2 regions of the Shewanella psychrotolerans genome follow, and region 2 is predicted to be linked to the other one. Evidence: riboswitches for the same ligand, from Rfam matches in the RefSeq annotation. Region 2 holds a riboswitch; the other holds the start of a gene.

Region 1 (4,471 bases), 250 kb from region 2:
AGATTAGCTTCTACTTGCTGTTCATCTACATTGCGCAGAAAATCGTTGCCGCCTTCAAGCAGCAACACCAACTCGGGCGCGGTTTCATCCAGTACAGTTGCAAACCGTCTTAGCCCCTCAGAAGTTGTTTCACCAGAAATCCCAGCGTTAATCACATTTAATCCTGTTAATCTGGCTAACACGCTAGGATAATCGCTTCCCTTCGACGCACCGACGCCTTGAGTTAAGCTATCGCCAAAGGCCAAAATATTAGCATCAGGAGAAAGTGGCGCTAATGTTCGATGACTATTTGGCCAGAACACGCCAATGAGAACCAGCGCCGCCACAACCAGCAACCATTTCAACTTCATCTTTAACAGTCTCCTCGATCTATATCTATTGAGATATGGTGTTGATGCCATCATGACCAACAGGCATAAAAAAAGCCAGTCAGTAAAGCTGACTGGCTTTTTTATCTATTGATCTGGCATTAGGCCTTGTATTGGGATCGGTTTAGCCGTTAGCTCAACATCAACGCCTTTAGAAGCGATAGCTCGCCGTTAAACGCACTGCGCGTCCACTGCCTGAATAATAACCATTACCCCAAGCGCTATAATAACCAGCGCTGACATATTGTTCGTCAAATAAGTTATCAACACGTAAACTCGCTAGCCACGCATTGCGGGTATAGTTAAGCGCTATATTAGTTAGCAAATAGTCATCGAGTTTAGGGTCAACATTGCCGTCATCGCCCTCAATGAAACGCTCACCTGTATAGACTCCTTCAGCAAATAGCTGCAAATGTTCATAGATATCATAACTAACATAAGCACGACCACTGTGCTCAGCGACCCAAGATAGCGACTTGCCATCATTGATCCCGTCAGTAAACTCGGCATCAATATAGTTGTATTCAACACCTAACTGAACTGCTTGGGTCACTTGCCAATCCCAATCCAAACTCACACCATAGCGACGCGATGCATCAGCGTTTACGTTGGCACCAGGAAAGCTTCCACCGGTTGGGGTTTCAGCGCTGGAATCAAATACAATTTCATCTTCCAAATCTAAGCGATACGCACTAACACGCAAACTATTGCCACTGAAAATCCAGTCCCAACCCGCTTCATAAGAACGACCCGTTTGCGGCTTAAGCCCTACGACACTTGCAGGTGTATAAGCTTGCTCATCAACTTTTGCAAAGCGGAAATTTTCATCGGCTCGAACATATAGACGATGATTCGCTGTTGGGCGATAGTTAAGACCAAGTTCAAATGCGTGAGCATCCTGATCTAAATCTACGCCATCGGGATACGCTTGGGGATCAACAAGATCATCAGCTACTTCGGCGTAACGTCCACCAACCACATAGCTGACACTTTGAGTGAGCGGGACAGTAGCCTGTACGTAAGCACTCACTTGCTCTTGGACATTGCTGCGTCCACTGCTGAAATCAGACTCTCCACGACTCAAATCGACACCTGTAACGAGATTCAACATGCCACTGTCTGTCGCTATATTCGCGATAATTTTAGGCATAAATTCTAATAGTGAACGAGTATCTTTTCTGGCCGTTCCCCAGCTATTAAGACCCGTTATCAGAGTGTCTGAATAATTTAAATCAGCCTGTAGCGCCCATTGCTCGCTAAGTTGACGTTGATATCCAGTTCTGGCTGCTGTTGTCATCTCATGCATATAACTATCGGGAGCGCCTACAAGAGTAGCATTTGACTGACGAGGGTCATCCTCTATCTGCTCCAATGTTAAATCACCCGCAAGTTCTCGATGGTTATCGTAGTAACTCGTTTCAACAAAAAACTCTTGCAGATCATCACGGTACTGGAGACGACCTAAAACAGATGAAGTTTCATTAGCATTATGGTCGCGATAATTGTCACCTTGGTTGTAACTGCCAGCCGCATATAATCGCCATCTGTCATTAATAGCAACTGAGCCTTCGGCTTGGCCTTCATAAGTATCGAAACTACCAGCAGACACTTGAACACTGCCACCAGCGCCATTTGGCGCTTTAGTAATAATATTGATCACGCCACCTACCGCTTGGTCACCATAAAGCACCCCTGCGCTACCCGATAAAATCTCAACCCGTTCAATCTGATTAAGTGGAATAGCATTGATCGTAGGTGCAGCGATATCAATATTATTAAGACGGCGACCGTCAATAAGGATCAAGGTATTGTTTGCTGCTTGGCTAGCACTAAAACCTCGCATCGCAAACACCGCACCTGAATTTGAATCTGAGATTTGAATACCGCTTTGACCACGCAATACATCTGTCAAGGTGGTCGCGCCACCCATCTCGATAGCAGCCGCGTCAATCACATTAACATTGGCAGCAATATTTAATGGGGTTGATTCGCTTCGACCGATGACCGTAATGGTTTCGTCAATCTGAGTTGCATTTTGGTTAGTCGCTTCTGCCGCCTGAAGTGGTGCAGAAACAGATAACATTGCACCGAGTAATACGGCAATTGTTGTAGGTTTTGTACCCATTTTCCTTTAACTCCTAAAAGGGAAACGGGGCAAGAAGTCACGGTAAATAACACCAAGTGCTGGTGAGAGTTATCGCATTTCGAGATCTGCCCGCCGAAATCTCAAAATCACCTTTAGGGCCGGTCTCCGGACTGAGGATAAGTACAAAAAGTGAATCACTTTTTATACGACAAGATTGGATTTTTTTAACGCTTAACGTAAACGCATCCAACTTTCACCTTTCACCGTTGCGGGGGCAGTGCCAGATTTTCACAGGCTTCCCGATTATCCCTATTACGCATAACACGTATCAGGGCACCACAAAAGATTAACTAGAATTTGGTTGTCTTTAATTAGTCATCAATAATATTATATTTCGTAGAAAATCACTAACGACTATTCAAGAACGGGGCATTATAGACGTCTACACGTATAAATGTCTAACTGCTTCTGCCAAGAATCAAGCTATTAAATAGCAAGCAAAGGCAATAAAAAAGGAGACCTAAGCCTCCTTAAAAATAATGATGTATGGTTAAGCCGCAGCGAATGCTTTCGGATTGCCACCATATTCGTTGTCTTCAACACTATCTTGTGCATAAAAAATAATCAGCACAATGGCGCCAATAAGTGGGATAAGGCAGAGCAACTGCCACCAACCTGAACGACCAGTATCATGTAAACGTCGCGCCGAAATAGACAAACTCGGGATCAACATAACTAAAGAGAATATACCTGTTAATGCAAAGGTCCCTAATATTCCATCGACCACAGCCAACGCGATATAAAAGATAAAGTAAAACAGAATATACATCCAAAACTCTGTTCTACGTGCGCGACCGGTAAAATCAGCAAACTTTTTAAACGCACCAATAAAATGTTCCATATTATTCCTTTTGTTTACGTAAAATATGTAATAAATACCCAATAAGGATCCAAGAGTTATGCAATAGCTCCATCCACCCCACCGCACGTCAATAATATATTAAATAATTAAAAACTTTAATTTAATTTTAATGACAATGAGATTTGTGAAGCTTTATTGACTTTAGATAACAGATGAAAAGCGCAATAAAAAATCACACCAATAAGTAAATTATTGGTAAGTAAAACAGCTCAATCTAGTCTAATCACCAACAGCCATCGCTGAAAACAGGCCAACTAACCGAACCAGAAATAAAAATAGAACTAACGCAAAGTGGTTATATCAGCCACCATTTTTAGTGGCGGCGTAACCGAAAAATGAGTAGCCGAAAGTAAATCATCCCCTCGAGCTGAACGATGTAACAAAAACAGATCGTCTGCGCCAGCTATCACTGTGTAATGACCGATTTCTCCCATGGCCACATCTTGTTTACTTTCGCCTCTATGGGTATGGGGCATTTTTGAGCAAGTCAGCATTGCACTATAGCTCTGCTTTCCCTCAATCGATGATGCCCCCAGTTTTTGATACTTAACCTCGCCCTCACAAATCTGTTGATAGTTGCTGGCAAAGGTGTCGAGAAACAACTCAGGTTCTATGGCATTAGCTAACCCTTTGAAAGCCTGAATACAATAGAGTGACGACCAACTGGTGAGAAATTCCTGCTGTGGTACAAATTCAGCCGAAAACATAGTGCCAATTTGTTCACTATGAGCAAGTCGCCAATGACTTGGGAAATACAGACCTAGTTGCTGCTTAAAGATAGTCAGTTGATGTGCGTTTGAGGCTGTAGTGGCGAGTTCGGAGGCATTTGTTACATTTGCCGCACACAAAAAACTACAGCCAATAAGCGTCATGAATCGATGATTTCGAGAAAAGTCCATTTCTACATATCCTTATGATGCGATTAGTGATGACAACAAAACTTACTGCAGTTTATCACTCCTAGAGTTGAAATCACCTATTTCAACTCACAATCAGTCGTTAATACTACACCTTCATGACTCAGCATTTACCTATTTAAAAAATAAATACTCACCCTTGAGCCACGCGCTACCTCACATTCCACCGTTCAATTGT
Region 2 (4,471 bases):
TTTTACCGCCCCTAAGGTCATCGCACTCTCTCGATGAAACGCATTTGTTCCAGCTCCGAGCCTGTGATTAATGAGGCGTTCGTCGCTTTCAATAGGAGTCGCAATACCGCAATCTATCACCTCCATATCGAAACCCGACTGAGCACAAAAAACGTTAATGGCTGCGCCGCCATTGAGAAAATTCTGTACCATCTGCGTCGTCACTGCACTCGGCGCAATTGACACACCAGAAGCCGCAATCCCATGATCGCCAGCAAACACCAGCAACTTAGGATTATTAATCGATGGTGACGTTTTTCCCAACACTTGCGCTATCTGCAGCGCTAATGGCTCAAGCTCTCCCAATGCCCCCAGGGGTTTAGTTTTGCCGTCTATTTGGGCTTGAATCGCTTGATCAAACTCATGACTCACTGGCGTTATAGTAAACATCTCTTTCATCTTACTGCGTCCTCACCTTACTGCACGAGAAACCGATACGAAGCCTATCCACGTCGCTTGGTGGCTAAAATAAATAAAAAGAACAAGCTACCAATAACGGCAGTGATAATGCCGATTGGCAATTCTTGATAACTCAGCAGGCATCTGGCCAACACATCTATCCAGATCATAAACAGGCCGCCAACCAAGCCTGTGGTCAACAAGGCAAACCTTCCAGGCAACAATAGCCGCACCATATGGGGGATCATCAAACCCACAAAACCGATACCGCCGCAATTGGCCACCAGCACGGCGGTAATTAAAGAGCAAAGCAGCAACATACCTAGGCGCAACCCCTGTACATTAATACCTAAAGTATGCGCGGTCTCATCACCGGCCTTCATGGCTAAGATCTGGCGTTTAGAGAGCAAGATGATTGCCGTGGCTAAACCTATCACCACAAAAGGCAAACTAAGCCCTGCCCAGCTTGCCTTAGCAAAACTCCCCAGACTCCAAAACAGCACAGAAGCCGCCGCTTGAGGACCGGAGAAATAGAGCAACAGACTGGTCAGTGCGCCAAACATAAATGATACCGCCACTCCAGAAAGCAACATGCGCTCGATCTGAGTGCTCATGGCTCGGCCGCACAGTGCCAGTACCATCAACACAGAAAGCGCCGCACCAATAAACGCACCAATGGGCAAGCTAATGCTATTTATCAATGAGCTAGGCAGTGTGCCCGACATCGCATTTGAGTTACCAAGTAGGGTGATCACCAATACCGCACCAAACGAAGCCCCAGAAGAGATCCCAAATAAATAGGGATCGGCAAGCGGGTTACGGGTAACGGTTTGCAATACTGCGCCAGCGATCGCCAGACCAAAGCCCGCGATAAAGGCCAGCAGAATACGAGGCAATCGTAGTTCCATCACAATCCGTGAGGTTACAGTGCCACTAGACTCACCATTTATCCCCCCTAATATGGCATCAATAACTTGTTTTACCCCTATATCGGCCGCGCCAAAACTGGCCGCTAAAATGGGGGTTAACAGAGAAAAGAGGACAATCAATACCACAAACAACATGACTCGCTTTAGCTTATTTGTGCCCAAGGAGCCTCGTATTACCTCGGTGATCATTTAACCTTGTCCCCTTTCAGATCGCGCGGTCCCAAATATCTGCTATTGGCAGGGTTAGCTTCTATGGATGAGCCACAGGCCGCGCCACCTTGATCGCCTAGATGGCGATAACCGTAAAAATAATTAATCTGCGGATTGCCATGTTGTGGATGAGGCAATACCTGACAGCATACGCCAAAAACCTCGCCAATCTGCTGCTCGGTCAGCACCTCTGCGGGCGAGCCTTGGATCACCGCTCTGCCTCGATTAAGCAGCAATAATTGATCACATAAGGCACTGGCTAAATTCAGATCGTGAATAGAGATCACCACGGTAATATCTAACGAGCGCAGTAGTTCTAAGATCTGGATTTGGTAACGAATATCAAGGTGATTTGTTGGCTCATCAAGGATCAATAATTTAGGTTTCTGGACGATGGCACGAGCGATCAATGCCCGTTGTTTCTCACCGCCCGAAAGTTGCTCATAGGATTGATTAGCCAGCTCATTCAGACCGACAGTTGCAAGCGCATGACGTACCTGCACCTTATCTTGCTCACTTGTGAAGGAGAATGCGCCTTTATGGGGCGTGAGCCCTAAGGTCACCAATTGCGCCGTCGTCATATCGAAATGATGGGGGGTATCTTGTAAAACGACAGCCACTTGCCGTGCAAATTCCTTAGCGGATAGCTCACTCGCAGGATGACCAAATAAGCAGATATCGCCTCGACTAGGGGTCAAATAGCGATAGAGGCAACGCAATAGGGTCGATTTACCCGCACCATTAGGACCGATAATCCCAAGCATTTTACCTTGAGACAGCTGCACACTGACATCAGACAAAATTTGGCGTTCGCCGCTGTGCCAGCATATGCCTTTAGCGGATAAGGCGGTAACGTCTTTAGTCACAAACACCTACCCAAGGTGCGGCCTTAATGCACAGGTATCGCGCGGCAAAAGATAAAGACAGGGCAACCGCCCCAAATGTAATGGTCATGAGTAGCTCCCTCAAGTCACCCGCTTGAGTCATAAGGCTATAAAGTAAGGCAGGTATCCTGACTCGTGGTTAACCTAAGGTACTCGCCTTATTTAACACACTCACAGTTGCGGGCACAGTTTGGGCTTATGGCTGATCGCCTTCCCAATTCCCTATTAAGTTTAAGTTACTCGACTCATGACTAGAGACGAATCTCAACACCTTACTCTCGGCATCTTCGCTACTGAAATTTCGCTATTGAAAGACACCTAAAAATTGTTGGTTATTATGCGGTATTTCAAGCAAGAGACAAGCACTAGCTATCGCGACATCAAACCAGCACTGACACTTATCGCTTATCTTCTATGATTCAGCCCCAATGCAGTCGCCAAAAACCCTTGCCATCCTCATCTCTATAATGAGTAATTTTCACCACACTGGCATACTCAAGGCTCAATTGCGTATAAAAGCCTACTGCCTTGATCACCCCTAGCGCCTTAGCCATTAAATAACGAATAACACCACCATGGGTAATAAGTAGCAGCTTCTCGCCACTATAAAGACTGACCAGCTCATCCACCAACCCATCGAGACGTTGCTCAAAGGCTGACATGGCTTCAGCTTCAGGTAAAGGGAACCGCCAAGGATCCTGCCAATAAGCCGTTAACTCTTGGCCGTGATCTTCATGTAAAGTGGGAATTTCAAGGCCATCCCAACGGCCAAAGTAGATCTCCTTTAAACGTTCATCAAAGCTGATGCTCATTCGCCGCTTGCTGGCGATATGTTCAGCAAAGGCGGCACAACGGATTAAAGGCGAACTCATTACTCTGTCAACGGCTTCGGGTAGCTTCGCATAAGCCAATTGCATCTGCGCAAAACCGATTTCGGTCAGCTGAATATCGCAATGGCCCCGCAGCAGATTTCCACCTTCACATTCGCCATGACGCATCAAATACAGCGTTGTTTGAGTCATATAAAACAGCATCGACTAGCTTGAGTGTAATACTTGAGGAGGATACTCTTAACCGATAATACATTGCAATAAATGATGATTCAGCTTTTAGTAATTTACAAAAATCCATTGCCATATCCATTTAATCAATTGCATCGCTACAGTCTCTTCACTGCCTAAATAACGAATAACATAGCTAGGTTATGAGTCCACAAAGGTTATACTATTTTGACTTGCCCTAAGCGCTATAAGTCGATTAGTATAGGCAAGAAGTATAGACGTCTATACGTTTATACTTCCGAGTGAACATAGCAAGCGTTATCGTACCCTGAATGACACTGCATTAACCTCATAACGATGGTTTCCCTGCAATGACGTAGTTAGAAGTTAGTAAAAATAGGTAAAACTTTATGGCGACCCATACCCCTGTTAATCATGTAAGACAGATAGCACCGCAGATCATCGAGCAACTCAAATCGCAGATCTTGATCCTCGACGGCGCAATGGGCACCATGATCCAAGAGCATAAGCTTGAGGAAGCAGCCTTTCGCGGCGAGCGCTTTAAAGATTGGCCCTGCGATGTTAAAGGCAATAACGATCTGCTCGTACTGACTCAACCAGCCATTATCAAAGATATCCATAAACAATACCTGCTCGCTGGTGCCGATATCATCGAGACGAATACCTTTAACGCCACTCGTATCGCCATGGCTGACTACGAGATGCAGGAACTGTCCGCCGAAATCAATCTTGAAGGTGCACGTCTTGCCCGCGCCGCCGCAGATGAGGTCAGCGCAGAAACAGGTCGTGCTTGTTATGTTGCCGGGGTTCTTGGCCCCACCAACCGCACCTGTTCAATTAGCCCTGATGTCAACGATCCTGGTTATCGCAATGTCAGCTTCGATCAGCTGGTTGAAGCCTACCGCGAATCGATTGAAGCGCTCATCGAGGGCGGCGCCGACATCATCATGGTGGAAACCATCTTCGACACCCTCAATGCCAAAGCCGC

The links. Region 2 has a riboswitch for cobalamin ahead of K0I62_RS03510 (ABC transporter ATP-binding protein). Riboswitches for the same ligand answer to the same signal wherever they lie in the genome.
Region 1: another riboswitch for cobalamin. It lies ahead of K0I62_RS04610 (TonB-dependent receptor); the one in region 2 lies ahead of K0I62_RS03510 (ABC transporter ATP-binding protein).

What each region holds. Positions count from the first base shown of each region.
Region 1 covers NZ_CP080419.1:1,040,326-1,044,796, reverse strand. Annotated here, with positions in the region: gene K0I62_RS04615 (arylesterase) at 1-350, opposite strand, end outside; gene K0I62_RS04610 (TonB-dependent receptor) at 520-2,493, opposite strand; cobalamin riboswitch at 2,594-2,810, opposite strand; gene K0I62_RS04605 (DUF805 domain-containing protein) at 3,005-3,355, opposite strand; gene K0I62_RS04600 (hypothetical protein) at 3,658-4,275, opposite strand.
Region 2 covers NZ_CP080419.1:785,603-790,073, reverse strand. Annotated here, with positions in the region: gene cobT (nicotinate-nucleotide--dimethylbenzimidazole phosphoribosyltransferase) at 1-429, opposite strand, end outside; gene K0I62_RS03515 (FecCD family ABC transporter permease) at 483-1,556, opposite strand; gene K0I62_RS03510 (ABC transporter ATP-binding protein) at 1,553-2,443, opposite strand; cobalamin riboswitch at 2,574-2,739, opposite strand; gene K0I62_RS03505 (histidine phosphatase family protein) at 2,881-3,483, opposite strand; gene metH (methionine synthase) at 3,873-4,471, shown strand, end outside.